Regions from separate parts of the Enterobacter cloacae complex sp. HYC033_NIDB genome, predicted to be linked through region 2. Evidence: predicted binding sites of a transcription regulator. Region 2 holds the regulator's gene; each other region holds the start of a gene.
What was found. The regulator sigma-54, encoded in region 2, starts transcription at its own class of promoters, with help from an activator protein. The targets are predictions, from matches to a motif close to GTTGGCACANNTTTCGCTNT.

Region 1: O1721_RS17865 (branched-chain amino acid ABC transporter substrate-binding protein) is a predicted target of sigma-54. The motif match lies at 7,176-7,195, and genes of this name have one in related genera.
Region 3: hypA (hydrogenase maturation nickel metallochaperone HypA) is a predicted target of sigma-54. The motif match lies at 6,757-6,776, and genes of this name have one in related genera.

What each region holds. Positions count from the first base shown of each region.
Region 1 covers NZ_CP115123.1:3,706,011-3,716,606, reverse strand. Annotated here, with positions in the region: tRNA gene O1721_RS17905 (tRNA-Cys) at 50-123, shown strand; tRNA gene O1721_RS17900 (tRNA-Leu) at 135-221, shown strand; gene O1721_RS17895 (LysR substrate-binding domain-containing protein) at 472-1,398, shown strand; gene O1721_RS17890 (hypothetical protein) at 1,404-1,874, opposite strand; gene O1721_RS17885 (ABC transporter ATP-binding protein) at 2,040-2,756, opposite strand; gene O1721_RS17880 (ABC transporter ATP-binding protein) at 2,753-3,628, opposite strand; gene livM (high-affinity branched-chain amino acid ABC transporter permease LivM) at 3,625-4,899, opposite strand; gene O1721_RS17870 (ABC transporter permease subunit) at 4,911-5,825, opposite strand; gene O1721_RS17865 (branched-chain amino acid ABC transporter substrate-binding protein) at 5,894-7,015, opposite strand; gene O1721_RS17860 (YecA/YgfB family protein) at 7,427-8,095, shown strand; gene tyrP (tyrosine transporter TyrP) at 8,412-9,623, opposite strand; gene O1721_RS17850 (YecH family metal-binding protein) at 9,815-10,051, shown strand; gene ftnA (non-heme ferritin) at 10,088-10,585, opposite strand.
Region 2 covers NZ_CP115123.1:209,436-220,031, forward strand. Annotated here, with positions in the region: gene O1721_RS01020 (calcium/sodium antiporter) at 1-764, shown strand, start outside; gene kdsD (arabinose-5-phosphate isomerase KdsD) at 778-1,764, shown strand; gene kdsC (3-deoxy-manno-octulosonate-8-phosphatase KdsC) at 1,779-2,345, shown strand; gene lptC (LPS export ABC transporter periplasmic protein LptC) at 2,342-2,917, shown strand; gene lptA (lipopolysaccharide ABC transporter substrate-binding protein LptA) at 2,886-3,440, shown strand; gene lptB (LPS export ABC transporter ATP-binding protein) at 3,447-4,172, shown strand; gene rpoN (RNA polymerase factor sigma-54) at 4,220-5,653, shown strand; gene hpf (ribosome hibernation promoting factor) at 5,676-5,963, shown strand; gene ptsN (PTS IIA-like nitrogen regulatory protein PtsN) at 6,046-6,537, shown strand; gene rapZ (RNase adapter RapZ) at 6,583-7,437, shown strand; gene npr (PTS phosphocarrier protein NPr) at 7,434-7,706, shown strand; gene mtgA (monofunctional biosynthetic peptidoglycan transglycosylase) at 7,746-8,471, opposite strand; gene elbB (isoprenoid biosynthesis glyoxalase ElbB) at 8,468-9,121, opposite strand; gene arcB (aerobic respiration two-component sensor histidine kinase ArcB) at 9,354-10,596, opposite strand, start outside.
Region 3 covers NZ_CP115123.1:4,531,796-4,542,391, forward strand. Annotated here, with positions in the region: gene O1721_RS21665 (NADH-quinone oxidoreductase subunit B family protein) at 1-434, opposite strand, end outside; gene O1721_RS21670 (formate hydrogenlyase complex iron-sulfur subunit) at 434-976, opposite strand; gene hycE (formate hydrogenlyase subunit HycE) at 986-2,695, opposite strand; gene O1721_RS21680 (respiratory chain complex I subunit 1 family protein) at 2,711-3,634, opposite strand; gene hycC (formate hydrogenlyase subunit 3) at 3,636-5,450, opposite strand; gene O1721_RS21690 (4Fe-4S dicluster domain-containing protein) at 5,447-6,055, opposite strand; gene hycA (formate hydrogenlyase regulator HycA) at 6,129-6,593, opposite strand; gene hypA (hydrogenase maturation nickel metallochaperone HypA) at 6,804-7,154, shown strand; gene hypB (hydrogenase nickel incorporation protein HypB) at 7,158-8,021, shown strand; gene O1721_RS21710 (HypC/HybG/HupF family hydrogenase formation chaperone) at 8,012-8,284, shown strand; gene hypD (hydrogenase formation protein HypD) at 8,288-9,409, shown strand; gene hypE (hydrogenase expression/formation protein HypE) at 9,406-10,416, shown strand; gene flhA (formate hydrogenlyase transcriptional activator FlhA) at 10,479-10,596, shown strand, end outside.

The sequences.
Region 1 (10,596 bases), 1.4 Mb from region 2:
TTAATGCATCGGCAGCTTGCGGGTGCAGGTCGAAAGACAACAGATTTAAGGCGCGTTAGCAAAGCGGTTATGTAGCGGATTGCAAATCCGTCTAGTCCGGTTCGACTCCGGAACGCGCCTCCACTTTCTTCCCTGGCCGGATGGTGGAATCGGTAGACACAAGGGATTTAAAATCCCTCGGCGTTCGCGCTGTGTGGGTTCAAGTCCCACTCCGGCTACCATGGGAAAAAGCAGAATAATCAAAGCAATAAGCAGTGTCGTGAAACCACCGAAAGGTGGTTTTTTTGTGCCTGCCATTCTGCTAATCAACAACCTTCATTTCTGACCCTCACGTAATAAAACAACGATCCTTTTCAACGGAATTAAACAGATACCCATTATGCTATCGTGTAGCGGGCGCGATTTGCAGTGTGAAGATTTGCAGGTTTGCGATCCTGATTCCCCATGCCATCACCTCATTTAAGGGACGCTATGTCTTTACCGCCATTGTATGCACTGCGTGCGTTTGAAGTTGCTGCGCGGTTGAATTCCTTCAGTAAAGCCGCTGAAACGCTCAATATTACACCGGGCGCGGTCAGCAGACATGTTCGTACCCTTGAACTGTGGTTCGACTGCGAGCTTTTCAAAAGGCAAGGTCCTCGGGTGGAGGTCACTGAAGCCGGGCGAGTGCTTGCCGGGCAGCTGAACGAAAGCTTCACGAGCATTGAATGGGCCTGCCGGGTATTTCGTAGTGAAAACCACCTGCTGCGGCTTAAAGCACCCAGTACCCTGACCATGAGATGGCTTCTCGACGTGCTGCGATCTTTTCGCAACAACCATGCAAAACCACAGGTTGAGATTGCCAGCGTCTGGATGGACATTGACACCGTTGATTTCAATCTTGAGCCCTACGATTGCGCCATTCTTCTCGGCAATGGGCGTTTTGGTGACACAACGGAAAGCCAACTGCTATTTCATGAATGGCTTATCCCGGTTTGTACTCCATCGCTTATCGAACCGGCCCGGCAGCGGCTTCCGCAATGCGATCTGATCCATCCTTCACCGGACAGACGTGACTGGCGGCGCTGGCTGCGAAGAACAGGATTGTTCCCGGGGCTCGATATGAGCAGCGGTATGGTGTTCGATACCCTTGAACAGGGAAGTATTGCCGCGATGAACGGGCACGGCATCGCTATCGCCGACCTGCATCTCACGCTTGATGCCCTGAAAAGTGGCCTGCTGGGCCTGCCTTTCAGGAAAGCTATCGCGACGGGGGATGGCTACTACCTCGTCTGGCCAAAAAATTCACTCAAAAGAGAGAGCATTCAGCATCTTCTGGCCTGGCTGCAAAACCATACCCCGGTCGTTCCGGCGCTGGATATCGATTATCTGGCATACGATGACAGTCGGATTTATTAATACCGTTATGAATAAGATATATTTGCCATCTTTTTATAACGTTCTGGCAAAGCGCTGTTCAGGTTGAGCACCTTATCCAGAATATAAAATGCTGGCGTGTTTTTCTGTTGCTCAGCGTCAATAATTGCCGCACGTAATAGCGTGGCGGCAGACGAAATCTTGTGAAAATAGTCCTCAGACTCGGGCGTCTGTAATTCACCAGAAGTGGCGTAACGCACGTCCGGCCAGCCAGAGAAGTTGAGCAGCGGGAGAGGGTTGCCTGCTTCGGGCTGACAGGATGAAAGCAACGCAGCTGCTTTTTGGGGATCGCGATAGGCAACTGAAAGCATATACGCGCGCTGCGAAAACGGTAACAGGGCGTCAGAATGATTTTTGGTGGAGATAAGCAGGGTCATAAAATTCGCTAAATCGCCATCTGATGGAGTTTCAGATGGCGATATAATTTTTATTAATTGAAATAAAGCATCAAGTGTCATGTTTGCCCCGGTTCCTCTCATTATGACTATTCAGTTTGCGCCTGAATGTTTTAATTGGCCCACCGTCAGGGTAGGTCGAGAGGATAATATTGGAAGGCGTGCGTTTTTGAAAAACGATTAATAATGGCAATCACTGTGAGTTTTTCTCACTATAGCCTTTTCATTTCACACTCCACCCAGATACGCCTTCCTCACCTCCGGATCCTTCAGCAACGCCTCGCCGCTGCCGCTTAACCGAATCTGCCCGTTAACCATCACATAGCCGCGGTCGGACAACTTCAGCGCGTGGTGCGCATTCTGCTCGACCAGAAAAATCGTCATTCCGTTACGGGCCAGTTCGCGCAGCGTCTGGAAAATCTGTTTAACCACGATTGGCGCGAGGCCGAGGCTGGGTTCATCCAGCAGCAGAAGTTTAGGACGGCTCATCAGCGCGCGGGCGATAGCCAGCATCTGCTGTTCACCGCCGGAGAGCGTCATCGCCCGCTGGTTACGTCGCTCCTTGAGGCGGGGGAAGAGGTCGAACATGCTTTGCATATCTTCCGCTGCATGCTGATTGCCGACGGGGATTGTCCCCATCAGCAGGTTCTCTTCTACAGACATATCCGGGAAAATGCGTCGTCCCTCAGGTGCCTGCGCGATGCCACCGGTGGCAACATAGTGGGTGGATTTGTGGCTGATATCCTCGCCGCAGAAGAGGATCTGCCCGTTGCGGATCCGGGGCTGACCAAAGACAGACATCAGTAATGTTGACTTCCCCGCGCCGTTAGCGCCAATCAGGGCCACGGTTTCCCCTTTGTTAACCTCAAGCGAAACCTGCTTCAACGCCTGGATCACCCCGTAGAAAACATCCACATCCTGAAACTGAAGCATCGGTTCGCTCACAGATTTACCTCGCTTTCGTCGGTGCCCAGATACGCGGCAATCACTTTTTCATTGTGCTGGATTTCAGCCGGTTTACCTCTGGCAATCACATCGCCATGATCGAGCACAATGATGTCATCCGAAATGCCCATCACCATCCCCATATCATGCTCGATCAGCAAAACCGTAATGTCATGGTGGTCGCGCAGGAACCGGATGATCTCACTCAGCTTGTGCGTTTCCACCGGGTTCAGGCCGGCAGCAGGTTCATCGAGACAAATCATCTCCGGGCCGGTACACATGGCGCGGGCGATTTCGAGGCGTCGTTGCTGGCCATAGGACATTTCCCCGGCCAGACGGTTCGCGCAATCCACCAGATCCACCACCTCCAGCCAGTAAAACGCCCGGTCCAGCGCATCGTTCTCTGAGCGACGATACGCAGGGGTGTTCAGCACCCCCGCCAGCAGATTGCGGTTGACGCGCATGTGCTGTGCCACCAGCAGGTTTTCCACAACGGACATCTCGCGGAACAGGCGGATGTTCTGAAACGTGCGCGCAAGACCCGCGCGGTTCACCAGATGCGTGCCGCCAAACATCTTATAGAACAGGCGTTGACCAAGCTGCGCCGGGTTGAGCCAGTCGCCCGGCTGGAATTTCTGGCCGAGCACCTGAATGACATTGGTGGTTTTATTTCGTGCATTGAACAGAATGTTGCCGCCGGAGGCCCGGTAGAAACCGGTCAGGCAGTTAAAGACGGTCGTTTTTCCCGCGCCGTTAGGCCCAATGAGTGCGGTAATGGAGCCGCGCTGCACCTCAAGATTGACGTCGTTTAAGGCCTTGATCCCGCCGAAGTGCATCATCAGATGTTCTACACGTAAAATCGTTGCGTTCATGGCGCCACTCCTTTACGCACGGCAAATCCGCTGCGGTTGATGCGGATCAGACCGCGAGGACGCCAGATCATCATCACCACCATCAGCATGCCAAACAGCAGCACGCGATATTCCGCAAAGCTGCGCAGCAGTTCCGGCGTGACGGTCAGCACAAAGGCGGCCAGTACGACGCCGACGGTAGAGCCCATCCCGCCCAGGACCACAATGGCGAGGATCAGGGCCGATTCAAAAAAGGTGAAAGAGGTCGGGTTAACAAACCCCTGGTAGGTGGCAAAAAACACTCCGGCGATACCTGCCGTCGATGCGCCCAGGGTGAAGGCCGAGAGTTTGACCAGAACGTGATTTAGCCCCATTGAACGGCAGGCAATCTCATCCTCACGGAGCGCTTCCCACGCCCGTCCAATGGGCATTCGGGTCAGCCGGTGTTTAATGTACAGCACCAGCATGACTACCAGGAACAGCACCGCATAGATGAAGATAAACTTCAAGTTGGGGTTATAGGTCAGGCCGAAGAACTCGTGGAAGGGGACGCCGCCTTCTTTGGCGCGTCGGCCAAACTCCAGGCCAAAAAAGGTCGGGGCAGGGGCTGAAACGCCGTTAGGCCCGCCGGTGAAGGTGAGCCAGTTGTTCAGCACCAGGCGGATGATCTCGCCAAACCCGAGCGTGACGATGGCGAGATAATCCCCGTGCATGCGCAGCACCGGAAAGCCGAGCAGGGCGCCCGCGCCCGCGGCCATTAGCGCCGCCAGCGGCAGCATGCTCCAGAACCCAAGCCCCAGATACTGATACCCGAGCGCTAGCCCGTAAGCGCCGATGGCATAGAAGGCGACATAACCCAGATCCAGCAGCCCTGCCAGGCCAACAACAATGTTCAGCCCAAGACCGAGCAGGACGTAGATCAGTCCGAGAATGGCAACCGTCAGAACGTATTTAGTGGCCACAAACGGGAAGCAGATCGCCAGCGTGACAATTAGCGGAATGATCCAGCGCATGCGGCTTTTATACGCCGGCGGCCGGACATACACCCCCGCATTGTCGGATTCAAACCGTGCCTGTAAACGTCTTCCGGCCGCCGTAGCTGAAAAGGCGCTCAGTAAAAAGCGTCCCACCATCACCGTGCCTACAATCCACGCCAGCCGCTGGCCGTCAAAGATAAAGCTGTAACCATCCAGTATCACGCCCGCAATCGGGCCGAAAATAATCAGGGCGATCATTCCGGAAAAAATCGAGTCCAGAATGCAGCGCTTCAGGGAAAAACCGTCAGAGGTCATCGCGTTGTTCCTTACACTTTAGCCACGACGGGGCGGCCCAGCAGCCCCTGAGGACGAAAGATCAGAATTAAGACCAGCAATCCAAACGAGAACACGTCTTTATAATCCGAGTTCACCATCCCGGAGAATTGCGCTTCTGCGACGCCCAGAATCAGCCCGCCAAGCATCGCACCGGGCAGAGAGCCGATGCCGCCCAGCACCGCCGCCGTAAAGGCCTTGATGCCGATAACAAACCCGACGTAAAAATCAAAGGTGCCGTAATTCATGGTGATTAGCACGCCCGCCAGCCCGGCCATGGCTGCGCCGATAACAAACACCAGCGAAATAATTCTGTCGGTGTTGATACCCAGGATGGAGGCCATCTTACGATCCTGCTGTACCGCACGGCACATGCGTCCTAAGCGGGTACGGTTGATAATCCAGGTCAGCACCAGCATGCCCGCGAACGAGGCGATGAGAATAAAGACTTTGGTATAGGTTATCTGGACAAACCCTTCGCCGAGGTGAAAACGCAGCACGCCATCAAGCATGGTGGGCACGCCCTGCTGGCGCGGGCCCTGGCTGAGCTGGACGTAGTTTTGCAGTATCAACGACATCCCGATGGCCGAAATCAGCGGTGCCAGACGCGTCGAGTTGCGTAGCGGCTTATAGGCGATGCGCTCAATCGTCCAGCCATAAACGCCGGTGACCACGATGGTGAAAACCAGCGTCCCCAGGATCAGCAGCGGAAAGGAGTGGAGTCCAAAAAACGCCAGCAGGGCCAGGCCAATGGCCGAGAGATAGGCGGAGATCATATACACTTCGCCGTGGGCGAAATTGATCATACCGATGATGCCGTACACCATGGTGTAGCCGATGGCGATAAGACCGTAGACCGAACCCAGCGTTAAGCCATTAATTAATTGTTGCAGGAAGAATGTACTCATGGTCGCGCACCTGAATAAAGGGTTACGCCGACAGTCAGACCTGCCGGCGCTGAGCAGATTCCGTCCCGTTATGGCACTTCTTTATATTTGCCTTTGTCATCCCACTGATAGACCACGTAGTCAGAGACTTTGAGGTCACCTTTGCTGTCCCAGGCTTTTTTACCCATCACCGTGTCGACAGGGTTGGCCTTCAGCCACTCGCTGGCTTTTGCGGAATCCGTCCCTTTTGTGGCCTTGAATGCCGCCGCGATAGCCTGCACAGACGCGTAGGCGTAGAGGGTGTATCCTTCAGGTTCAAATTTACCGGTGCGGAATTTCTCGATGACGGCTTTTCCGTCCGGGATCAGGCGCGGATCTTTACCGAAGGTCATGTAAATACCGTTGGTGTATTGCGCCCCACCGGCGGCGGTGACCATCTCTTCATTGACGATACAGTCTCCCGAGAAGAACTTCGCCTGCACGCCCTGTTCACGCATCTGGCGAACCAGCGGGCCCGCTTCCGGGTGACAGCCCCCGAAGAACACCACGTCCGGTTTTTGTGCGCCGATTTTGGTCACCAGCGCGTTAAAGTCTTTCTCCCCGCGGGATAACCCTTCGTACATCACCTCCTTCACGCCGCGTTTAGCCAGCGCCGCCTTAGTGGCGTCCGCCAGCCCCTGGCCGTAGGTGTCTTTATCGTGGATGATGACCACCCGTTTGGCTTTCAGCTTATCAAGAATGAAATCGCTGGCGACCTGGCCCTGCTGGTCGTCACGTCCGCACATGCGAAATATATCGCTCATGCCACGTTCGGTAATAAGCGGGTTCGTTGAGCCGGGGGTGATGGAGAGGATCCCGGCATCGCTGTAGACCTCGGAGGCGGGCATGGTCGACGAGGAGCAGAAGTGGCCGACGACCGCTTTCACCTTATCCTGATCGACTAAGCGGTTGGCAACGGCGACGGCCTGTTTGGGCTCGCAGGCGTCGTCGCCCTGAACCAGTTTGATTTTCTCACCGTTGATCCCGCCGGCGGCGTTAATGTCTTCCGCCGCCTGCGTAGCGCCATGCCAGTATTGATCGCCGTAGGTTGCGTTCGGGCCTGTGAACGGCCCGGCCACGCCGATGACGATATCGGCCTGCGCGGAAAAGGCCGTCACCAGACAACCGGCCAGCACCAGGGAGAGGGGAGTTTTGGTAAATTTCAGCGACATTATTATGTTCCTTAGCAAAGAGGTTTTTGCACCAGGTATAAACCCGAACGCCTGATGGCATCGTAAATCCAAAAACAAGAGCGAGAACAAAATGCACTTTAGAAGCAATCTCATGCTTAATACGGCGAGGATCCCACGCACCGCGAAGCGCGCAGAACATTAAGCAAAAAGGTTGCCAGAATGGTTAATCCCTTGACCGGGTCACAACACGTTGAGTATAGAGCGCCGTTTTATGCGCCTTTGCGGGAGGAGATGAATTTACAGCGGAGATCACATCTCCTTAACAACAAAGCCCATAAGTTGTGCAACGGTCACGATTTGCACGTTTTTGCAGCAATAAAGACCTAAACTTCAGATAGGCACGCGCGGCGATATATGTCAGGATCGTTTTTTTTATCAGGAGTATCAGCAATGGCTGAAGGCCCATTAAATGAAAGCGAGATGGCGTGGCTGGAAGAGACATTAATCTCTTACGGTCACGACGATGCATCCGTGATTGACGTGTCCGAACTGGACGGCATGCTTACCGCAGTACTTTCCGGTCCCGTTGTGGTGGAGCCCGACACCTGGCTGGTGGCGGTCTGGGGTGGTGAGAAATATATTCCGCGCTGGAAAAACGATCGTGAGATGAACCGTTTTATCGATCTCTGCTTTAAGCACATGAACGATATTGCCGAGCGTTTGAGCGAATACCCGGATCAGTTTGAACCGCTGTTTGGCTATAACGACGTTGACGGTCAGAGCTATACCGTGGTGGAAGAGTGGTGCTATGGCTACATGCGCGGCGTGGCGCTGACGGACTGGTCATCCCTGCCGGAAGCGCTGGAAGCGGACCTGGCGGTGATTGCCCTGCACGGGACGGAAGAGAACAGCGAGAAGCTGGATGCGCTGACCGAAGAGGAGTACATGGCCAGCATCGAAAGCATTCAGCCTGCGGCGCTGCGTTTGTATAACTACTGGGTGGCTAACCCGCAGCAGCCGGAAGCGAAAAAGCCGATCGTGAACGGGTCGAAGGTGGGGCGTAACGATCCGTGCCCGTGCGGGAGTGGGAAGAAGTTTAAAAGCTGCTGCCTGCATTAAATCATTAATTACTGTGGCCTGAATGGGGCACGGGTGTTGAGTCCCCGCTAAAATCGGCGAACCGGAGACCAGATGACAAGGGCTGGACGCCATGGATGGCGGCCAGAGGCGAATCGAGACAGGATGTCGAGTTGAGCCGACCGCAGGCAGATGGTCGGGAGGTGAGCGCAGTGCGAAGCACCGATTTTCCGCGGGGCCGCGGGGATTGATAAGGGGGCCGCGGCGGCCCCCTTATCCCGTTCACATGCTGTGAAAAAATTATATTCTGTTGATCTTAAGGTGAACGGAACAGTACCTCAGGACCTGTATAAATAAGTTATCCCACTTCCGGCAGCATCCCCGCTGCAATCAAAATCTGCACCAGAATAATCACCACCCCACAACCAAACACCGCGCAAAGCATTGGCGTACCGCCCGCTACGCGATACCCCTGCTGCGGATGTTGCTGGCGGCTCTTCCACGCCAGCAGGGAAGGCAGCAGCAGGGCCAGTACCGATAACGCCACGCCAGCATACCCCAGCGCCATCACAAACCCGCGCGGGTAAAAGAGCGCGAAGGCCAGCGGCGGCAGGAAGGTCATCGCCCCCGTCTGTAAGCGTCCGGCAACGGTATTGCGACGCTGGAACAGATCCGCCATATAGTCAAACAGGCCAAGCGCTACGCCGAGGAAGGAGGTTGCCAGCGCCAGGTCTGCAAACAGATGTACCGCCAGCTCCACGTGTGAAGAGGCCACCACGTTACGCAGGGCAACCAGGAATCCATTCAGACCAGAATGCTCTGCCATCAGGCCGATAAAGGTATTGGAATCAATACTGCCCAGCGTCACCAGCTGCCAGAACAGGTAAGCAATCAACGGAATGGCGCTGCCGATAACAAAGACGCGGCGCAGCTTGCGAATATCACCGTTCATATAGCTCACGATGCTCGGCACGCTGCCGTGAAAACCGAAGGAGGTGAAAATAACCGGGATGGCCGAAAGCGCCAGACCTTTCTCCAGCGGGAGGGAGAGCAGGTTAATCTTGTGAACATGCGGTGCCAGCAGCACCAGCATCACAATCAGGAAGAGAATTTTGGCGCTGAACAAAAAACGGTTAAACAGATCGACCAGCGATGTGCCCGCACAAACCACGCCGCCACCGATCAGCGTAAAGACAATGGCGCCTGTTTCCGGTGAAAGTGACGCACCGAAGCCGTCATTGATACTTGACGCAATCAGCTCCCCGGCGCCGCTGATGTAAGCGGCAGTCAGGGCGTACATCAGGAATATCATGCTGAAACCGGTGATCCACTGCCCGTAGCGTCCAAGATAGCGTGCAGCCAGGGAGCCTAAGCCAGTATCGGCAGGGACATGCTGATAAACCTCCAGCAATAATAGCGCGGTGTAACACATCAGGGCCCACAGACCGCCCAGCAGCACTACGGTAACCCCAAACCCGACGCCGGCGGCAGCCAACGGCATGGCCAACATTCCTGCGCCAATTGTCGTTCCGGCGACGATAAAAATACTTCCCAGAGTTCTGTTCTTCACGCTTTCCTCTACAACGCTTCCATACCGCGACTCATTCTGCGGCGCAGAGTAAGGGAAAAGCACCATCTCGTCAAATCACCGTTACATAGGGTGTAATAATTAATTTACAAAAAGAAAAGGGTAACCTGCGCCAGCGCAAAGCGTGCCGTAGAGGGAACGTTTAGTCTGCTTTTTATTTGCGAGAGGTAACCATGTCAATTCACGGACACGACGTGCTGAATATGATGATTGAGTCAGGTGAGCGCTATACGGAGGAGAGTCTGGTTGAGGCGATACATGCCCGCTTTGGCGAAGCGGCGCGTTTCCATACCTGTTCAGCTTCGGAGATGACGGCCGCGGAGCTGGTGGCGTTTCTGGCGGCGCGCGGAAAATTCATTCCAGCAGCAGACGGATTTTCCACTCACGAAAGTAAAATCTGCCGCCATTAAATAATGCGGTGCTGAAAACTCAGCACCGCTTTTCTGTTAATTCTGGGTATCGAGCGTCGACAGCTCTTTATCAATGAAGTACAGACCTTCCCCGGATTTACCTGCCAGAGATAATTTATCCAGCACGGATTTAAACAGCTTCTCTTCTTCGTGCTGTTCAGCCACATACCACTGAAGGAAATTAAAGGTTGGATAATCCTGGCTGGTCATGGCGGCATGAGCCAGTTCATTAATTTTCTGGGTGATCAGCTGTTCATGCTCATAGGTGGCGCGGAACAGTTCATCAAGAGAGCCGTATTCGGCAAAAGGCGATGCCACGTTATCAATGCGCGGCAGGCTGCCGGTGTCCGTCAGGTAATCAAACAGACGCTGCATGTGCGTCATCTCTTCCTGGGCATGGCGACGCAGGAAGGCGGCCGCCCCTTCAAAGCTGTGATAGCTGCACCAGGCGCTCATCTGCTGATAGAGCAGGGAAGAAAAAAGCTCAAGATTCATTTGCGCATTGAGCTTGTCGATCATTTCAGTTTTTAACATGGTGCAGCTCC
Region 2 (10,596 bases):
CCGCGATTGGCTCTAACATCGTCAATATCTTACTGATTTTAGGCTTAGCCGCATTACTGCATCCATTTCGCGTGCATTCTGATGTTTTGCGCCGGGAATTGCCGTTAATGTTAGTCGTCAGTCTGCTGGCAGGCTACGTACTTTATGACGGGGTGCTGAGCGTCGGTGACGGTATATTCCTGCTCGCCCTGGCCGTGATCTGGTTGCTTTACAGCGTGAAGATCGCACGTCTGGCGGAAAAACAGGGTAACGATAGCCTCACGCGTGAGCATCTCGCCGAGCTGCCCCGGGAAGGAACCTTACCCGTCGCCCTGCTGTGGTTGGGCGTCGCGCTAATCATCATGCCAATGGCCACGCGGATGGTGGTCGATAACGCGACGGTGCTGGCGAACGCGTTTGCGATGAGCGAACTGACAATCGGTCTGACGGTAATCGCCATCGGCACCAGCCTGCCAGAGCTGGCCACCGCCATCGCCGGGGCGCGTAAAGGGGAAGATGATATCGCCATCGGCAATATCATCGGCTCGAATATTTTCAATATCGCAATCGTGACGGGGCTGCCGGCGCTAATCTCGCCGGGGCCGTTTAACCCTATGGTTTTCACGCGCGATTACGGTGTGATGCTGCTGGTCAGCGTGATTTTCGCCCTGCTCTGCTGGCGGCGAAAAGAGCAGATCGGCAAAGGCGCAGGCGCGCTGCTGACGGGTGGATTTATCGTATGGCTGGCGATGCTGTACTGGCTTTCGCCTCTTCTCTCTGGGTAAACGGAAACGCATTATGTCGCAAATAGAATTGCAGCCGGGTTTTGACTTTCAGAAAGCAGGCAAAGACGTTCTGGAGATTGAACGTGAAGGTCTGGCGCAGTTAGATCAGTACATTAATCAGGATTTTAGTCTGGCCTGTGAGAAGATGTTCTACTGTGCCGGCAAAGTCGTGGTGATGGGGATGGGCAAATCCGGCCATATCGGACGCAAAATGGCGGCGACCTTTGCCAGTACCGGCACGTCGTCATTCTTCGTTCATCCCGGTGAAGCCGCGCACGGTGACCTCGGCATGGTTACGCCGCAGGACGTGGTTATTGCGCTGTCCAACTCCGGGGAATCGAATGAAATCCTGGCGTTGATCCCGGTGCTGAAGCGTCTGCACGTACCGCTGATTTGCATGACCAGCCGACCGGAAAGCAGCATGGCGCGTGCGGCGGATATTCACCTGTGCGTGAAAGTGCCTAAAGAAGCCTGTCCGCTGGGGCTGGCGCCGACCTCCAGCACAACCGCCGCGCTGGTGATGGGCGATGCCCTTGCCGTTGCGCTGCTGGAAGCCCGCGGTTTTACGCCTGAAGATTTTGCCCTGTCTCATCCCGGCGGCGCGCTCGGGCGCAAACTGCTGCTGCGGGTTAACGATATTATGCACACCGGAGATGAGATCCCGCACGTGAGCAAAGAGGCCTCTTTGCGCGACGCGTTACTGGAGATCACCCGTAAAAACCTGGGCATGACGGTTATCTGCGACGATCTGATGAAGATTCAGGGCATTTTCACCGACGGCGACCTGCGCCGGGTATTCGATATGGGTGTGGATGTCCGAACGCTGGGCATTGCTGATGTGATGACGCCAGGCGGGATCCGCGTCCGTCCGGGCACGCTGGCGGTAGATGTGCTGAACCTGATGCAGTCCCGTCATATTACCTCAGTGATGGTTGCCGATGGCGACCAACTGCTGGGTGTGGTACATATGCATGATCTGCTGCGCGCTGGCGTAGTGTAATGAAGGATAAGACAATGAGTAATGCGGGTGCATCCCTTGCAACCTGTTATGGCCCGGTGAGCGCCCACATGATGGCAAAGGCGGAAAATATCCGCCTGTTGATCCTCGATGTGGATGGTGTGCTCTCCGACGGTCTGATTTATATGGGCAATAACGGCGAAGAGCTGAAAGCCTTTAACGTTCGCGACGGTTACGGTATCCGCTGTGCGCTCACGTCCGGTATTGAAGTTGCTATCATCACCGGGCGGAAAGCTAAACTGGTAGAAGATCGGTGTGAAACGCTGGGCATTACCCATCTCTATCAGGGGCAGTCTGATAAGATGGTAGCTTTCCGGGATCTGCTGGGAAAACTGGCCATTGCACCAGAGAATGTGGCATACGTCGGGGATGATTTGATCGACTGGCCAGTGATGGCGGAGGTGGGTCTGAGCATCGCCGTGGCTGACGCGCACCCGCTGCTGATCCCGCGTGCTGATTACGTTACCCATATTCACGGTGGCCGCGGCGCCGTCCGTGAAGTCTGCGATCTGCTTCTGCTGTCGCAGGGCAAGCTTGATGAGGCGAAAGGGCAATCGATATGAGTAAAACCAGACGTTGGGTTATCATTCTGCTTGCGCTTGTCGCCCTGGTACTGATTGGCGTCAACCTCGCTGACCGCGATGATACGCAAGCGGAAGTGGTTAACACGAGCGACCCGACCTACAAAAGCGATCACAGCGACACCGTGGTCTATAGCCCGGAAGGCGCGCTGAACTATCGCCTCGTTGCTCAGCATGTAGAATATTTTTCAGATGACGGTACCTCGTGGTTTACCCAACCGGTCATGACCACCTTTGATACGGACAAAGTGCCGACGTGGTCTATCAAGTCTGACCGGGCAAAACTGACAAATGACCGTATGCTTTACCTGTATGGTCACGTTGAAGTCAACGCCCTGACCGCTGACGCGCAACTGCGAAAAATTACGACGGATAACGCCCAGATCAACCTGGTCACCCAGGATGTCACGTCGCAGGATCTAGTCACCCTGTATGGCACAACATTTAATTCCAGCGGTTTAAGAATGCGCGGGAACTTACGCAGCAAAAACGCCGAGCTGATTGAAAAGGTTAGAACCTCCTATGAAATTCAAAACAAACAAACTCAGCCTTAAAGTTGTTATCGCCAGCGCGCTGCTGGCGGCCAGTCTTCCCGCGCTTGCTGTGACTGGCGACACCGAACAGCCGATTCATATTGAATCCGATACCCAGTCTCTGGATATGCAGGGTAACGTCGTCACCTTTACCGGCAACGTCGTCATGACCCAGGGCACCATTAAAATCAACGCCGACAAAGTGGTCGTTACCCGTCCGGGCGGCGAGCAGGGCAAAGAGATTATCGATGGTTATGGCAACCCGGCCACCTTCTACCAGATGCAGGACAACGGCAAGCCGGTGAAAGGCCATGCCTCGCATATGCACTATGAACTGGCGAAGGATCTGGTCATCCTGACCGGTAATGCTTACCTGGAACAGCTGGACAGCAATATCAAAGGCGACAAGATCACCTATCTGGTGAAAGAGCAGAAAATGCAGGCCTCCAGCGAAAAAGGCAAACGCGTCACGACCGTGCTTGTGCCTTCGCAGTTGCAGGACAAGAACAACGGTCAGGCTCCGGCACAGAAAAAGAGTAACTAATTCGTTATGGCAACTTTAACTGCAAAAAACCTCGCGAAAGCGTATAAGGGCCGCCGCGTCGTCGAAGATGTCAGTCTGACCGTCAACTCCGGCGAAATCGTGGGTTTGCTTGGCCCTAACGGGGCGGGTAAAACCACGACCTTCTACATGGTGGTGGGCATCGTCCCGCGTGACGCCGGCAACATCATCATCGATGATGAAGATATCAGCCTGCTGCCGCTGCATGCCCGCGCGCGTCGTGGCATCGGCTATTTGCCGCAGGAAGCGTCTATTTTCCGCCGCTTAAGCGTGTTCGACAACCTGATGGCCGTGCTCCAGATCCGTGACGATCTGACCAGCGAGCAGCGCTCTGACCGTGCGAACGAGCTGATGGAAGAGTTTCATATCGAACATCTGCGTGACAGCCTCGGCCAGGCGCTGTCCGGTGGTGAACGCCGCCGCGTTGAGATTGCGCGCGCGCTGGCAGCAAACCCAAAATTCATCCTGCTGGATGAACCGTTTGCGGGCGTTGACCCCATCTCCGTTATCGATATCAAACGTATCATTGAGCACCTGCGCGACAGCGGGCTTGGCGTACTGATCACGGACCACAACGTTCGTGAAACGCTGGCCGTGTGTGAGCGCGCCTACATAGTGAGCCAGGGCCATCTGATTGCCCACGGTACGCCGCAGCAAATCCTCGAAGATGAGCATGTTAAGCGCGTGTACCTTGGGGAAGACTTCAGACTCTGATAGGGTAGAGGTTAAGTCACGCCGAACCGGAGAAAAACGCTCTGAACATGAAGCAAGGTTTGCAATTACGGCTCAGCCAGCAACTGGCCATGACGCCGCAGCTACAGCAGGCAATCCGTCTGTTGCAGCTGTCCACGTTAGAACTCCAGCAGGAGCTCCAGCAGGCGCTGGACAGCAATCCGCTGCTGGAGCAAACCGATCTTCATGACGAGGTAGACGCCCAGCAGACGCAGGACACAGAAACGCTCGACTCCGTAGATGCGCTCGAACAGAAAGAGATGCCGGACGAACTGCCGCTGGATGCCAGCTGGGACGAAATCTACACCGCGGGTACCCCTTCCGGGACGCGCGCAGACTACCAGGACGATGAACTCCCGGTCTACCAGGGCGAAACCACCCAGTCGCTTCAGGACTACCTGATGTGGCAGGTAGAGCTGACTCCTTTCTCCGATACCGATCGCGCCATTGCCACCTCGATTGTCGATGCCGTTGACGACACGGGCTATTTGACCGTGACGCTGGACGAGATTCTTGAAAGCATCGGCGATGACGAGATTGAACTGGAAGAGATCGAAGCCGTTCTGAAACGCGTTCAGCGTTTCGACCCGATAGGTGTCGCCGCGAAAGATCTGCGCGACTGCCTTCTGATCCAGCTTTCGCAGTTTGCCAAAGAGACACCGTGGATTGACGAAGCCCGGCTCATCATCAGCGATCATCTGGATCTGCTGGCGAATCACGACTTCCGCACCCTGATGCGCGTCACACGCCTGAAAGAAGAGGTGCTGAAGGAAGCGGTGAATCTGATCCAGTCGCTCGATCCGCGTCCGGGGCAGTCGATCCAGACCAGCGAACCGGAATATGTCATTCCTGATGTGCTGGTGAGAAAACACAATGGCCGCTGGGTCGTTGAACTGAACGCCGACAGCATTCCTCGCCTGCAAATCAACCAGCAATACGCCTCCATGTGCACCAGCGCCCGTAACGACGCTGATAATCAATACATTCGCAGCAACCTTCAGGAAGCACGCTGGTTGATCAAGAGCCTGGAGAGCCGTAATGACACGCTGCTGCGCGTCAGCCGCTGTATTGTCGAACAGCAGCAGGCGTTCTTTGAGCAGGGCGAAGAGTTTATGAAACCGATGGTGCTGGCAGACATCGCCCAGGCCGTCGAGATGCATGAATCAACCATTTCCCGCGTGACCACGCAGAAATATCTGCACAGCCCACGCGGTATTTTTGAGCTTAAGTATTTCTTCTCCAGCCACGTGAACACCGAAGGCGGCGGCGAAGCCTCGTCAACGGCTATTCGCGCACTGGTGAAGAAGTTGATCGCCGCGGAGAACCCCGCGAAGCCACTCAGTGACAGTAAGTTAACCACCATGCTGTCCGATCAGGGTATTATGGTGGCACGTCGTACTGTCGCGAAGTATCGAGAGTCTTTATCCATTCCGCCGTCTAACCAGCGTAAACAACTGGTTTGACACAACCGATAAGGAAGACACTATGCAGCTCAATATCACCGGACATAACGTCGAGATTACTGAGGCTTTACGCGATTTTGTAAACACTAAGTTTGCGAAACTCGAGCAGTATTTCGAGAGGATCAACCAGGTCTATGTTGTGTTGAAAGTGGAGAAAGTGACGCATATCTCGGATGCGACCCTGCACGTCAACGGAGGGGAACTCCATGCCAGTGCGGAAGGGCAAGACATGTACGCGGCTATCGACGGCTTGATTGATAAGCTTGCGAGACAGCTCAATAAACATAAAGATAAACTGAAACAACACTAATTGTCCGGGCAGTTAACGGGTGCAGGACGGCCTGTTGTGAAACACAACAGGCCATTTGTACAGTTAGCGCTTAGGTGAAATTATGATAAACAACGATTCCGCTCTTCAACTGAGCAATGTCCTTAACCAGGATTGTACCCGCAGTGGCGTTCACTGCCAGAGCAAAAAACGTGCGCTGGAAATCATCAGTGAGCTGGCCGCAAAACAGCTGGGTCTGCCGCCGCAGATCGTGTTTGAAGCCATTCTGACCCGTGAAAAAATGGGCAGTACCGGCATCGGCAATGGCATTGCGATCCCGCATGGCAAGCTGGAAGAAGATACGCTGCGTGCCGTGGGGGTGTTTGTGCAACTGGAAACGCCTATCGCTTTTGACGCCATCGATAACCAGCCTGTGGATCTGCTTTTCGCGCTGCTGGTTCCTGCCGATCAGACCAAAACCCACCTGCACACGCTGTCGCTGGTTGCCAAACGTCTGGCGGATAAAACCATTTGTCGTCGACTGCGCTCAGCCCAAAGTGATGAAGAGCTTTATCAAATTATCACTGAAGCAGAAGGCAATCAGGATGAGGCATAATCGGGAAAGGGCCTTCAGTACGGCTGCCCTGAGGAGAAACGGAACATGGTGCTGATGATCGTCAGCGGTCGTTCGGGGTCCGGGAAGTCCGTGGCCCTGCGCGCGCTGGAAGACATGGGATTTTACTGTGTAGATAACCTGCCGGTAGTGTTGTTACCCGATCTGGCGCGGACGCTGGCGGACAGGCAAATCTCTGCCGCCGTCAGTATCGACGTGCGTAACATGCCGGAATCGCCGGAAATCTTCGAGCAGGCAATGAACAGCCTGCCGGAATGCTTCTCGCCTCAGCTCTTGTTCCTGGATGCTGACCGCAACACGCTGATCCGTCGCTACAGCGATACACGTCGTTTGCATCCGCTCTCCAGTAAAAATCTTTCGCTGGAAAGCGCCATCGATAAAGAGAGCGATCTGCTTGAGCCGCTGCGTTCCCGGGCCGACCTGATTGTCGACACTTCCGAAATGTCCGTCCACGAGCTGGCGGAAATGCTGCGTACGCGCTTACTCGGCAAGCGCGAGCGCGAACTGACGATGGTGTTTGAATCCTTCGGCTTTAAGCACGGCATACCTATCGATGCGGATTACGTTTTTGATGTGCGTTTCCTGCCGAACCCACACTGGGATCCGAAACTGCGTCCGATGACCGGTCTGGATAAGCCGGTGGCAGCGTTCCTCGACAGACACACAGAAGTACACAATTTTATCTACCAGACGCGAAGCTACCTTGAGCTATGGTTACCTATGCTGGAAACAAACAATCGCAGCTACCTGACGGTGGCGATTGGCTGTACCGGCGGTAAACATCGTTCGGTCTACATTGCCGAACAGCTGGCCGATTACTTCCGCTCACGCGGGAAGAACGTTCAGTCCCGTCATCGCACGCTGGAAAAACGCAAAACATGACCGTAAAACAGACCGTCGAAATCACCAACAAGCTGGGCATGCATGCGCGCCCGGCGATGAAGCTGTTTGAACTGATGCAGGGTTTTGATGCTGAGGTGCTGCTGCGCAACGACGAGGGAACCGAGGCAGAAGCCAACAGCGTGATTGCGCTACTGATGCTGGATTCTGCCAAAGGCCGTCAGATTGAAGTTGAAGCCACCGGCCCGCAGGAAGAAGAAGCGCTGGCGGCAGTGATTGCCCTGTTCAACGCCGGGTTTGACGAAGACTAACGTTCGCCATGTCGGCGGGTAGCGCTGCGCTTACCCGCCCTACCTAAGATTATTTCGCTCCATAAACCCTTCCCCACCCAGCTGACGCATCTGGCGCATAATCCACGCCTGGCGGCTTCGCACGTAGCCTGACGGGGCGCTGGCCTTAAAACGCAGCGGGTTCGGCAGCACGGCGGCAAGCAGTGCCGCTTCGGACATAGTCAGCCTGCTGGCGGGCTTGCCAAAATAGCGCTGCGATGCCGCTTCGACACCAAATACGCCGTCACCAAATTCCGCGATATTCAGGTAGACGGTTAAAATGCGTTTTTTGCTCCACACCGTCTCGACGCCCAGCGTCAGCCCGGCCTCCAGCCCTTTTCTCACCCAGCTGCGACCGTCCCATAAGAACAGGTTTTTTACCGTCTGCTGAGAAAGCGTCGATGCGCCGCGGACGCGGTTTTCATGACGTTCATTATGATCCAGCGCCTTCTCGATAGCCGCCACGTCAAAACCCCAGTGCTCCGGGAATTTCTGATCTTCTGCCGCAATGACCGCCAGCCCCATCCACGGCGAGATTGCATCCATGCTGACCCAGTCAGAATGGGCAACATAGCCAAAATCCCCAGAGAGCCAGGCGCTAATCTGCCGCTCTGCCATCACGGCCGAGAACGGGACGGGCAGGATGCTGAACAGCGCAATACCGCCGCCCCAGAACACGGCCAGGACCAGCACAATACGCAGCAGGATCCGTTTTAACCACCCGCCGGGGGAGAATTTACGACTCATTCGGTCAGGACCAGCACTCTGTCCACCAGCTTTTCAATGCCTGCGGCAGCCTCGGCGATGTTCTGCGCCAGCATATACGCTGGCGTGGTGATGATCTTGTTGTCCTCGTCCACCACAATGTCGTCTACCGGACATGGCACGTGTTCGCCGCCCATATCCTCGACAATCTCAGCGGTATCAATGTCGGTTCCGATCGTGAGCCGCAGCGGGAAATCAAAAATTTTCGGCAGCATGGCCGGCGCAATGCAGATAAAGCCCTGCGGCTTACCTGCCGCATGCATCGCCAGCGATAGCGCTTTCAAATCGGGATCGACATGACACGCCGTGCCTTCCGTTGCAAACGTGCTCAGGTTTTTCGCCGCGCCAAAACCGCCCGGCACGATGAGCGCATCAAGCTCAGCGGCATCGGCCTGTGCCAGCGGGTGAATATCGCCGCGCACAATACGCGCCGCTTCAATCAGCACGTTACGGCTTTCCGCCATTGGCTCGCCGGTGAGATGATTAATCACGTCTGCCTGGGTTTTATCCGGGGCGAAGCAGATAACGTCTGCCCCCTGGCGCGATAATGCCAGCAGCGTTAATACGGTTTCATGTATCTCTGAACCATCGTAAACACCACATCCGCTCAGCACGACACCAATCTTTTTCATTCTGACGATCCTTCTATGCAACTCGCTGAAGCACATTAAAAATTCTGATTAAAACGCTATGCTTCACACATTTCACTGATTCATGTAACAAACTGTTTAAGATTTGCTATCTTATCTGCGTGCGGCCTCAATTTTCAGGCGGCGTCCATGCGAAAACAACCCATAAAAATCAGGCGCAGCCACGATTTCCCTGGTGTTGGCGCAGTATTCGCGCACCCCGGTATAGCCGGGGTCATTTTTTTCTGGCATCCACCCAGGCTTTCAGCACTGCCACATCGTTTTGCCACTCTTGTTTCATCTCTTCGACCCAATCACCTACGTTATCTTCCCAGGCAGGTAAATCAGGAGACTGAATCTGTTGGCCCAGCTGCTGGAGATGGCGTAACCCGACAGATCCTGCCGCGCCTTTGATTTTATGTCCCTCTTCGACGATGCCCTTCTGGTCACGCGCCGTCAGGTTGGATTCGAGCACGTTCAGATAGCCCGGCATCATTTTTTCGAACACGGCGAGGCCATCGGTGATCAGTTTTGGTCCCACCAGATCGATATACTGCTCCAGCATGGCGGTATCCAGTATCGTTTGGGCTTTAGCGCTATCAACAGACGTCATGGTGCTCTCCTCTTCATCACAGGTATCCCAGAACTTCTTGATCATCGCCGTCAGGGCGGGTACCGCCAGCGGCTTGCTGAGCACATCGTCCATACCGGCCTCGAGATACTCTTTTTTATCTTTCAACACGTTTGCGGTCAACGCCACCAGCGGCGGCAGCTCGTCAGGAGCATATTTACGCGTCAGCTCGCGGGAGATATCCAGCCCGGTCATGTCCGGTAGCTGAATATCGAGCAGCACCAGGTCATACTCGCCCGGCGTGAACATCTCCAGCGCGGCTTTGCCGGTCATCGCCACATCCACGCTGTTACCGAGTTTTTCCAGTACCGACCGGGCGACAATGACGTTCAGCTCAATATCTTCCACCAGCAGGACGTGCAGGGCTGGCAGCGGCATATCGTCGTTCTCAAACGTATCTTCCACCTCTTCCGCCACGGCAGGCGCGTGGACGGTAAGCGTAAAGGTGGAGCCTTTACCCGGCTGGCTGGCAACGGTGATATCCCCGCCCATACTTTTCGCCAGACGTTTCGACACCGCCAGTCCAATGCCCGTACCGGTCGCCGGTTTACCGCCGTGGCTGTCTTTAACCTGATAATACATGGCGAAGATCTTATCCTGCTCCTCCTGAGGAATGCCGATACCCGAGTCCTCAACTTCAAAGTGCAGCATGTCGCCTTCGTCATAGCGAATGCGCACCGCAACCTGCCCCTTCTGGGTAAACTTCACGGCGTTGCTGATGAGGTTCCACAAGATCTGCCGCAGACGTGTGCCGTCCGTCACCACTTTATGCGGCAATGGCAGCGTTGGCTCCATCACAAAGCTCAACCCTTTTTGCTGAGCCTGTAAACCTGACAGGTTTTCCAGG
Region 3 (10,596 bases), 570 kb from region 2:
CAGCCCGGAATGTAGACGTCCACCGGCACGATTTTGTCGGTGCCGCCCCAGACGCAGTACAGGTCGTGGAAGATGCCGCCGCTGTTGCCGCAGGCACCGTACGAGATGCAGATTTTCGGGTCCGGCGCGGACTGCCAGGCGCGCAGCGCGGGGGATCGCATGGCGCGGGTGACGGCCCCGGTAAACAGCAGAATGTCCGCATGGCGCGGAGACGGCACCACTTTGATGCCGAAGCGCTCGGCGTCAAACAGCGGTGACAGCGTGGCGAAGATCTCGATCTCGCAGCCGTTGCAGCCGCCGCAGTCCACGCGGTAGACGTAGGCCGAGCGTTTGATTTTTTTCAGCAGCGACGCCTTCATGCTGGCGATGGATTCGTCCACCGTCATCGGCACCGGAATGCCGTTAGCGTCGCGCGGGCCGAGTAAGTTTTCCATCAGCTGGCCTCTCTCATATGGCGGGTTAAATCGATGCGGTCAGACGGCAGCAGGCATTTCTGACGCTTGCACTCCGGGCAGGTTTCGAAGCTTTCACGGTGATGCTCCGCGCGGACGTCGCCGTTGTGCTTCAGCAGCGCGATGGCGTAGTCGATCTCTTTTTGCACGGCGAACGGACGCTTGCAGACGCGGCAGTTGCACAGCGCGAAGCGCGACTGCTGGAGAAAATCCTCTTTTTTCCACACCGCCAGCTCGTACTCCTGAGACAGGCGAATGGCGACCGTCGGGCAGACCTCCTCGCAGCGGCCGCAGAAGATGCAGCGCCCGAGGTTAAACTGCCAGGCCAGCTCGCCGGTTTTCAGGTCCGTTTCCACCGTTAAGGCATTCGACGGGCAGGCGTTGACGCAGGCCGCGCAGCCGATGCACTGCTGCGGATTGTGCTCCGGCTTGCCGCGAAAGTTTTTATCCACCGGGATCGGCTCCAGCGGATAACTGCTGGTCTGCACGCCGGTTTTGATCACTTTTTTGATAAAGGTAAACATGGCGAGTCCTTATTTCAGCGGCGAGTTCTTACGCTCGATGCTGTAGCGCTCAAGCTCTTTGTACGGCACCACCTGGCTTTTCTTCTTGCGCACGTCCACGACGGTCATGCGGTCGGTGCAGGAGTAGCACGGGTCGAGGCTGCCGATGATCAGCGGCGCGTCAGAGACGGTGTTACCGCGCAGCATGTAGCGCAGGGTTGGCCAGTTGGCGTAGGTCGCCGCACGGCAGCGCCAGCGGTAGAGCTTCTGGTTGTCGCCGGTCATGCTCCAGTGGATGTCGTCCCCGCGCGGCGCTTCGGCAAAGCCGAGGGCAAAGCGGTTTGGAATGTAGGTGAAGCCTTCCACCATCAGCGGGCCGCCCGGCAGATTATCGAGGCCGTAGTCGATCATGTTCAGCGCGGTGAATACCTCGTTGATGCGCACCTTCAGACGGGAGATGACGTCGCAGCCCTGCTCGCTGTGCACGGTCATCGGCAGCAGGCCGTAGCCGACAAACGGGTGATCGGCGCGGGTATCACGGGCGTGGCCGCTGGCGCGCACCATCGGGCCGACGTTGCTGAAGTCGCGGGCGATTTCCGGGTCAAGACGACCAATCCCGACGGTGCGCTGCTCAATGTTTGGCGTGCTGAGCAGCATGTCCACCAGCTCCTGCACGTCCCGCCGCATCTGCTGCGCCAGCTGGCGGGTCTGGATCATGTCGTCTTTCAGCAGGTCGCGGCGGATCCCGCCGATCAGGTTCAGGCCGTAGGTTTTACGCGCCCCGGTAAGGATCTCCGCCATCTTCATCGACGCCTCGCGCACGCGGAAGAACTGCATAAACCCGGAGTCAAAGCCGACGAAGTGGCAGGCCAGGCCGAGGTTAAGCAGGTGCGAGTGCAGGCGCTCCACCTCCAGCAGAATGGCGCGGATCATCTGCGCGCGTTTCGGCACCACGATCCCCATGCCGTTTTCCACCGAGGTGGTGTAGGCGGTGCTGTGGGCAAAGCCGCAGATGCCGCACACGCGGTCAGAGAGGAACGTGACTTCGTTGTAGCCCATGCGGGTCTCCGCCAGCTTCTCCATGCCGCGGTGGACGTAGAACAGGCGGTAGTCGGCGTCGATAATGTTCTCGCCGTCGACGAACAGGCGGAAGTGGCCCGGTTCGTCGGAGGTAACGTGCAGCGGGCCAATCGGCACCACGTTATTCTTCTTGCTGCCCAGCTCGTTGATGAACTCGTAGGTTTCGCTGTCGGTGGTCGGGGCCGGGCGCTGGCGATAGTCCATGCTGTCCTTGCGCAGCGGATAGAGTTCATCCGGCCAGTCGTCCGGCAGCACCAGGCGACGCTCGTCAGGCAGGCCAACCGGCACCAGACCATACATGTCGCGCACTTCGCGCTCGCCCCAGACGGCGGCAGGCACGCGCGGCGTGACGGAGGGGTATTCCGGTTTAGCCGGATCGACCTCTACGCGCACGGTGAGCCAGCACTTCTCCCCCTGCTCCATCGACATCACGTAGTACACCGCATAGTTGCCACACAGCTGACGCTCGTCGTTGCCGAACAGCACTGACAGCCAGCCGCCCTGCTGGTAATAGAGAAACTCCACCACTTCCGGCAGATAGTTCACCTTAATGGTGACGGTGATCTGGTCTTTGGTTTGCCAGGACTCCTCCAGCACCACGCCCGGGAAAGCCTGATGCAACGCGGCGAGATACTGCTGACCTTTCTTTTCTTCAGACATAAACACTCTCTTTAATCACGCCACCAGCAAGGAGACGAACGCTAAAAATGCAAAACCAAAACCGGCCCAGGTGATGCGTGACGTTTCAACAAAACGCAGGCGCGCCATGCTGTTTTCAAACAGGGCAATCACCAGCACGCCGATAAGCAGCTTGAGCACAGCCACCACCACGGCCAGCAGCAGGCCGCCCGCAGAGAAGTGCGTCATCTGCCCCCACGGGAAGAAAACGCCGACGAACATCTGCAACACCACCAGCTGCTTGAGGCTGATGCCCCACTTCAGCACCGCAAAGCCGTAGCCGCTGTATTCGGTGAGCGGCCCCTCCTGTAATTCCTGCTCCGCTTCCGCGAGATCGAACGGCAACTTGCCCATCTCGATAAAGGTGGCGAACGCGCAGGCGCAGAGCGCCAGCACCAGCGGGAGAGAACGTGAAACCGGCCAGTGGTAAACGGTGTCGGTGATAAAACTGATATGGGTCGAGCCTGCAACCTGTGCGGCAACCCACAGCCCCAGCAGCAGAATTGGCTCAACCAGCACGCCGAGCATCGCCTCGCGGCTGGCGCCGATACCCGTAAACGGGCTGCCGGTATCCAGACCCGCAATCGCAAAGAAGAAACGCGCGATGGCGAAGAGGTAGATCAGCGTAATCAGATCGCCCAGCACCGGCAGCGGCGAGCCCACCGTCACTACCGGCAGCGCGGTGGCGATGGTCAGCATCACGCCCACCATCACAAACGGCGTCAGGCGGAACACCCAGCCTGCGGCATCCGGCGCGACGCTCTGACGGGAGAGCAGTTTGAAGAGATCGCGGTACTCCTGGAGCACGCCAGGTCCGCGACGATTGTGCAGCCGGGCGCGCGCCACGCGCGTGATGCCCGACAGCAGCGGCGCGACGGCGAACAGCACCAGCGCCTGAAGAATTGCCAGTAACAGACTCATGTCAGGCTCCTCGTGAAATGACAATCACCACCAGCACCGCCAGCTCGATCAGCGCCAGGCGGCGGAACAGCACGGGCACGGCGGCACCCTGCCAGCCCGGCACCCAGCCCACCGGGTTCAGCCAGTGGCGCAGCTTCAGCACGGCGGCAAAGTTTTCCTTCACCGGCATGGCGAAACCGTGGGCGGTGATGACCATCGACTGCTCGTGTTCGTAGCCGCAGGCCCACGCCGCGCCGCGCGAGCGGGAGGCGAGACGGTCGCGTCTGAAGAACAGCATCAGCACGAACGGCAGGAGCGGCGCGGCAATCAGCAGCAGCGCCATCATCGGCTGGGAAACGACGGTATGCGCCGTGACCAGCGGCAGCGGAATGGCGTGGCCCAGCAGCGGCAGCAGCCACGGCGCGGCAACCCCGCCCGCGATGCAGCACAGCGCCAGTGCGACCACGCTGGTGGCCATCAGTACCGGGGCGCAACAGGCGTTTTCCGCTTCGCGGGTGCGCGGCGCGCCCAGGAAGGTGACGCCGTAAACCTTCGCCATACACATCACCGCCAGCGCGCCGGTGATCGCCAGGCCCACCGCCAGCAGCGGGCCGAGTAAACGCCCGATAAACGCCTCGCTCTGGCCGAGGGCGAAGAAGGACTGATAAATCACCCACTCGCCGGCAAAGCCGTTCAGCGGCGGCAGCGCAGCCATCGCCATCAGCCCGACCAGCATCGCCAGCGAAATGACGGGCATTTTTTTGCCAATCCCGCCGAGCTTTTCAATATCGCGGTGCCCGGTGCGGAACCAGACGCTGCCCGCACCGAGGAACAGGGTGCTTTTAAACAGACTGTGGTTGATAAGGTGATACAGACCGCCAATAAACCCGGCGGCAATCAGCGCCGGCTGGTTGAGCGCCAGCCCGGTGACGCCCGCGCCCATGCCGAGCAGGATAATCCCGATGTTCTCCAGGGTGTGGTACGCCAGCAGACGCTGGATGTTGTGCTCCATCAGCGCGTAGAGCCCGCCGACGAACGCGGTGATCATCCCTGCAATCAGCAGCGCCACGCCCCACCACAGCGGCGGCTGACCGCCCGTCAGGGTTATCATCAGGATGCCGAACAGACCGACCTTCATCACCACGGTGGAGAACAGCGCAGCGGCCGGGGCTGAGGCATTGGCATGCGCCTGCGGCACCCAGCCGTGCAGCGGGATAATCCCGGCCAGCAGGCCAAAACCGACTACGCCCAACAGCCAGACGTCGTTGCCCAGCGGCTGACCGTTAAGCGCGGCAAAATCCAGCGTGCCGAAACGCTGCCACACCAGCCAGCAGGCCAGCGCCAGCAGCAGCGTACCGAGACGTCCGAGCGCAAACCACAGCTTGCCGGAGGCGCTGCATCCGGTCAGGAACACGCCGCACAGGGCCATGATTTCTGCCATCACCACCAGCGCGCCGAGGTTGCTGGCGATAACGGTACAGACCGCGGCGGCCATCAACAGGTTAACCAGCAGGCCGTTGGCTTTGGTGTGCTGATGTCGGTGCCAGTCGACATTAAACAGGCTGATAAACAGCCCGCACAGGCCAAAGGTTATCAGCCAGATGGCGTTCAGCGGCGTAAGCTCAACGGCGTGGTGAATCAGCGGGATGAGGGTGTCGACGGACTGGCCGTCGATCAGGACAACCCCGCCCGCCGCCAGCGTCATCAGGCTGCCGACCGCCCCACCGATACCGGCGATCGCCCCGCTCAGCGTTTTATGGAAGGAGAGGAGCAGCGCCAGGACAGCGGCGGCGGCAAACCAGGCCACACCGCTGGTCATCATAACTATCGCGTTCATTTCGCCCCCTCGTTAAGCGCCCGCAGCAGCGAAAGATCGCCGACGTCGGTATTGATGGTCAGCTCGCGCTTGCGTTTGCTGGTGCGAGCGATGTCGCGGATGTTGACCAGGACCAGCGCCCGGGTCGGGCAGGTCCGCACGCAGGCCGGACCCTGCTCATCGAAGCTGCACAGATCGCACTTCACCGCAACGGCGCGAATGCCCGGCACCCAGTCCAGCAGCGTACTCACGCGTGCCGGAGCTGGTGGCGCAGGCGGCGCTTTTGGGGTATTGGCATTCGCCGGAATATGCAGCGGACGGCTGCCGGAAAACTCAATAGCGCCGAACGGACAGGCGATGCCGCACAGCTTGCAGCTCACGCACAGGCTTTCGTTCAGCTGTACCGCGCCGTCAACGCGGGTGATGGCATTGACAGGACAGACGCCCGCGCACGGGGCGTCTTCACAGTGGTGACAGAGCTGCGGGGCAGACTCTTTCTCATTACGCATGACGCGCAGGCGCGGCATGGACTGTAGCCCGTGCAGGCGGTGCGTTTCCGAACACGCCGCCTCACAGGTCCGACAGCCAATACAGACCATCGAGTCAGCAATTACAAAACGGTTCACCGGGTCATCCTCTGGTGATGGTCATTTTTGACGAAAAAAAACTGTCTTATCGACACTTCTCGACACTCGTTTTTCAGGCCACGTTCGCGGAGGATTTTCCGTCGATCAGCTGTTTCAGGTTGACTGGCCTGTCATGCTCAACGGCGGCGTAGAGGCCGTTGTAAACCGGCGCGATTTTCTCCAGATAGTGCTCCAGCACCTGCTGGCGATCGCGGTTGCTGACGTGACCGTCCACCATGCCGTCCGCCATCAGCTGCGCCCGGGCGATGCAGTGCCTGTCGCCCTCTTTCGTCTCGACGTAGTACTCAATCGTGTGGCTGTTGAAGGTCTCCGCCAGGGTGACGTAAATCGTAAAGTGACCGAACAGTACAAAACGCATATCCCCCTGCGCCGCACAGCTCATGGCGTGATGCAGATGGGCCTTCGACAGCGTGATCCCCTGGATCAGTGAATTGCAGTACAGGTGCCATTGCTCCTGGAGCTGCTGATGACGTTGTGCGATGTAATCCGCTTTTTCGCTAATTTCCCAAATAGTCATAAAAGGTATCCGGTTAATGGAGTTAGCGGCTGTTAAGCAGATTTCGTGCCAGTTTTTAATTTGTTGATTTAAATGGATTTTAAAGAGATGCGCACTGTCACCGCCGCGGTGTCGACGTGTCATTTCGACAGTGTTGACATCGTCACGCCGTAACGCAAATCAAGCTGGCACCGTTATTGCATTGAAGGGGCAATTCATTAAGGAGGCGTCATGCACGAAATCACCCTCTGCCAGCGGGCACTGGAACTTATCGAACAGCAGGCAGTGCAAAACCACGCGAAACGCGTCACCGGCGTCTGGCTGAAGGTCGGGGCGTTTTCCTGCGTCGAGACCAGCGCCCTCACCTTCTGTTTTGAGCTGGTGTGCAGCGGCACGCTGGCGGAAGGCTGCGACCTGCATATTGAAGAGCAGCAGGCAGAGTGCTGGTGCGAGCAGTGTCAGGAGTACGTCACGCTGCTGTCATCGAAGGTACAGCGCTGTCCGCAGTGCCAGAGCAGCGGGCTGCGCATCGTGGCGGATGACGGTATGCAGATCCAACGCCTCGAAATCGAGAAGGAGTAATGTATGTGTAGTACCTGCGGTTGCGCTGAAGGCAACCTGTATATAGAAGGGGATGAACACCGTCCCCACTCCGCGTTTCGCTCCGCGCCCTTTTCTCCTGCCCCACGTCCCGCGGCGGCCCTGACCGGCATCACCTTTGCCCCGCAGCGTTCCGACGCGGGCGACCTCCATTACGGCCACGGCGAAGCGGGTACGCACGCGCCGGGCATCAGCCAGCGCCAGATGCTGGAGGTGGAGATCAACGTGCTGGACAAAAATAACCAGCTCGCCGCCCGCAATCGCGCCCGCTTTGCCGCGCGCGAACAGCTGGTGCTGAACCTGGTCTCCAGCCCCGGCTCCGGTAAAACCACGCTGCTGACCGAAACCCTCAAACGGCTGAACGAACACGTCTCCTGCGCCGTAATCGAAGGCGACCAGCAAACGGTAAACGACGCCGCGCGCATCCGCGAAACCGGTACGCCTGCGATTCAGGTCAACACCGGGAAAGGGTGCCACCTGGACGCGCAGATGATTGCCGACGCCGCCCCGCGCCTGCCGCTGGCGGATAACGGTATCCTGTTTATTGAAAACGTCGGCAACCTGGTTTGCCCGGCAAGCTTCGACCTCGGCGAGCGGCATAAAGTGGCGGTGCTCTCCGTGACCGAAGGGGAAGACAAGCCGCTTAAATATCCGCATATGTTTGCCGCCGCCTCCGTCATGCTGCTGAACAAGGTCGACCTGCTGCCGTACCTGAATTTCGACGTGGATAAGTGCCTGGCTTACGCCCGGGAAGTGAACCCGGACATTGAGATCCTGCTGGTTTCCGCCACGCGTGGCGACGGGATGGACGCCTGGCTGAACTGGCTGGAGAACGAACGATGTGCATAGGCGTCCCCGGACAAATTCATTCCCTCGACGGCAATCAGGCCAAAGTGGAGGTCTGCGGCATCCTGCGCGATGTCGACCTGACGCTGGTAGGCAGCCACGATGAGACCGGCGCATCGCGTCTCGGCCAGTGGGTGCTGGTCCACGTGGGTTTTGCCATGAGCGTGATTAATGAGGAAGAAGCCCGCGACACGCTGGACGCGCTACAGAATATGTTCGATGTCGAGCCGGACGTGGGCGCCCTGTTGTATGGGGAGGAACGTTAACACATGCGTTACGTTGATGAATATCGCGCGCCTGAGCAGGTGTTGCAGCTTATCGATCGCCTGAAGACCCGCGCCTCGCTGCTGGACTACACGAAAGAAAAACCGCTGCGGATCATGGAGGTGTGCGGCGGACACACCCACGCCATCTTTAAATTTGGCCTCGACCAGCTGCTGCCGGAGAACATCGAGTTTATCCACGGCCCCGGCTGCCCGGTGTGCGTGCTGCCGATGGGGCGCATCGACAGCTGTATCGACATCGCCAGCCGCCCCGGTGTGATTTTTTGCACCTTTGGCGACGCCATGCGTGTACCGGGAAAAAATGGCTCGCTGCTCCAGGCGAAGGCGCGCGGCGCAGACGTGCGGATCGTCTACTCACCGATGGATGCCCTGACGCTGGCGATGGCTAATCCTGAGCGTAAGGTCGTCTTTTTCGGGCTGGGTTTTGAAACCACCATGCCCGCCACCGCCATTACCCTCCAGCAGGCTAAAGCCTGCAACGTCACAAACTTTTACTTTTTCTGCCAGCACATCACGCTTATTCCCACGCTGCGCAGCCTGCTTGAAGCGCCGGATAACGGTATCGACGCGTTTCTGGCGCCGGGCCACGTCAGCATGGTGATCGGCACAGAAGCCTACGGTTTTATCGCTGAACAGTACAATCGTCCGTTAGTGGTGGCTGGTTTCGAGCCACTTGATCTACTGCAAGGCGTGACCATGCTGGTTGAGCAGAAAATAGCGGCCCTGAGTGCGGTGGAAAATCAGTATCGTCGCGTGGTGCCCGATGCAGGTAACAGACGGGCACAGCAGGCCATAGCCGACGTGTTTAGCGTCGAAGGCGACAGCGAGTGGCGCGGACTGGGGCTGATTGCCGAATCCGGCGTACACCTGACGCCCGCGTATCGCGCCTTCGACGCCGAAGCGCATTTCCGCCCGCAGCCGCAGCAGGTGTGCGACGATCCCCGCGCCCGCTGTGGCGACGTACTCACCGGCAAATGCAAACCTCATCACTGCCCGTTATTTGGCAACGCCTGTAACCCGCAAACCGCGTTTGGCGCGCTGATGGTCTCTTCCGAAGGGGCATGCGCCGCGTGGTATCACTATCGCAACCAGGAGTGTGAAGCATGAACACGGTGGAAATGGCGCACGGAAGCGGTGGACAGGCGATGCAGCAGCTGATTAACCGGCTGTTTATGGAAGCCTTTAATAACCCCTGGCTCGCCGAGCAGGAAGATCAGGCGCGTATTGACCTCGCGGCCCTGACCGCCCACGGTGACAGGCTGGCGTTCTCTACCGACAGCTACGTGATTGACCCGCTGTTCTTCCCGGGAGGCGATATCGGCAAGCTCGCCGTCTGCGGCACGGCAAACGACGTCGCCGTCAGCGGCGCGATCCCCCGCTACCTCTCCTGCGGGTTTATCCTCGAAGAAGGGTTACCGATGGAGACGCTCACGGCGGTGGTCAACAGCATGGCGCACACCGCACGCGAGGCGGGGATCGCCATCGTCACCGGGGATACCAAGGTGGTGCAGCGCGGCGCGGCGGATAAGCTCTTCATCAACACAGCCGGGATGGGCGCGATCCCTGCCGACATTCACTGGGGCGCGCAGCAGCTTTGCGCAGGCGACGTGCTGATTGTCAGCGGCACGCTGGGCTGCCACGGGGCAACCATCCTGAACCTGCGCGAAGGCCTGGGGCTGGATGGCGAGCTGCGCAGTGACTGCGCGGTACTCACGCCGCTGATCCAGACGCTGCGCGACATGCCGGGCGTAAAAGCCCTGCGCGACGCCACGCGGGGCGGCGTGAATGCCGTCGTGCACGAGTTCGCGGCAAGCTGCGGCTGCGGGATTGAGCTGACCGAGCGCGGCCTGCCCGTTAAGCCCGCCGTGCGCGGGCTGTGCGAGCTACTAGGTCTAAACCCGCTTAACTTTGCCAATGAGGGCAAGCTGGTGATCGGCGTGGAACGCGCGGCGGCGGAAGCCGTACTTGCACAGCTGCGCACGCATCCTTTAGGGAAAGACGCGGCCATCATCGGCGACGTGGTTGAGCGCAAAGGGGTGCGCCTGACCGGGCTTTACGGCGTGAAGCGCACGCTGGATCTGCCGCACGCTGAACCGTTACCCCGAATTTGCTAGACCGCGCCAAAAGCGGTCAGCGCTGAATTTCTCTTTTTGCCAGTTTCTATTGGAAAGCAACAATGCCGTATACACCGATGAGCGATCTTGGACAGCAGGGCCTGTTTGACATCACGCGCACACTTTTACAACAGCCCGATCTCGGCGCGCTGAGCGATGCCCTGACGCGGCTGGTCAGGC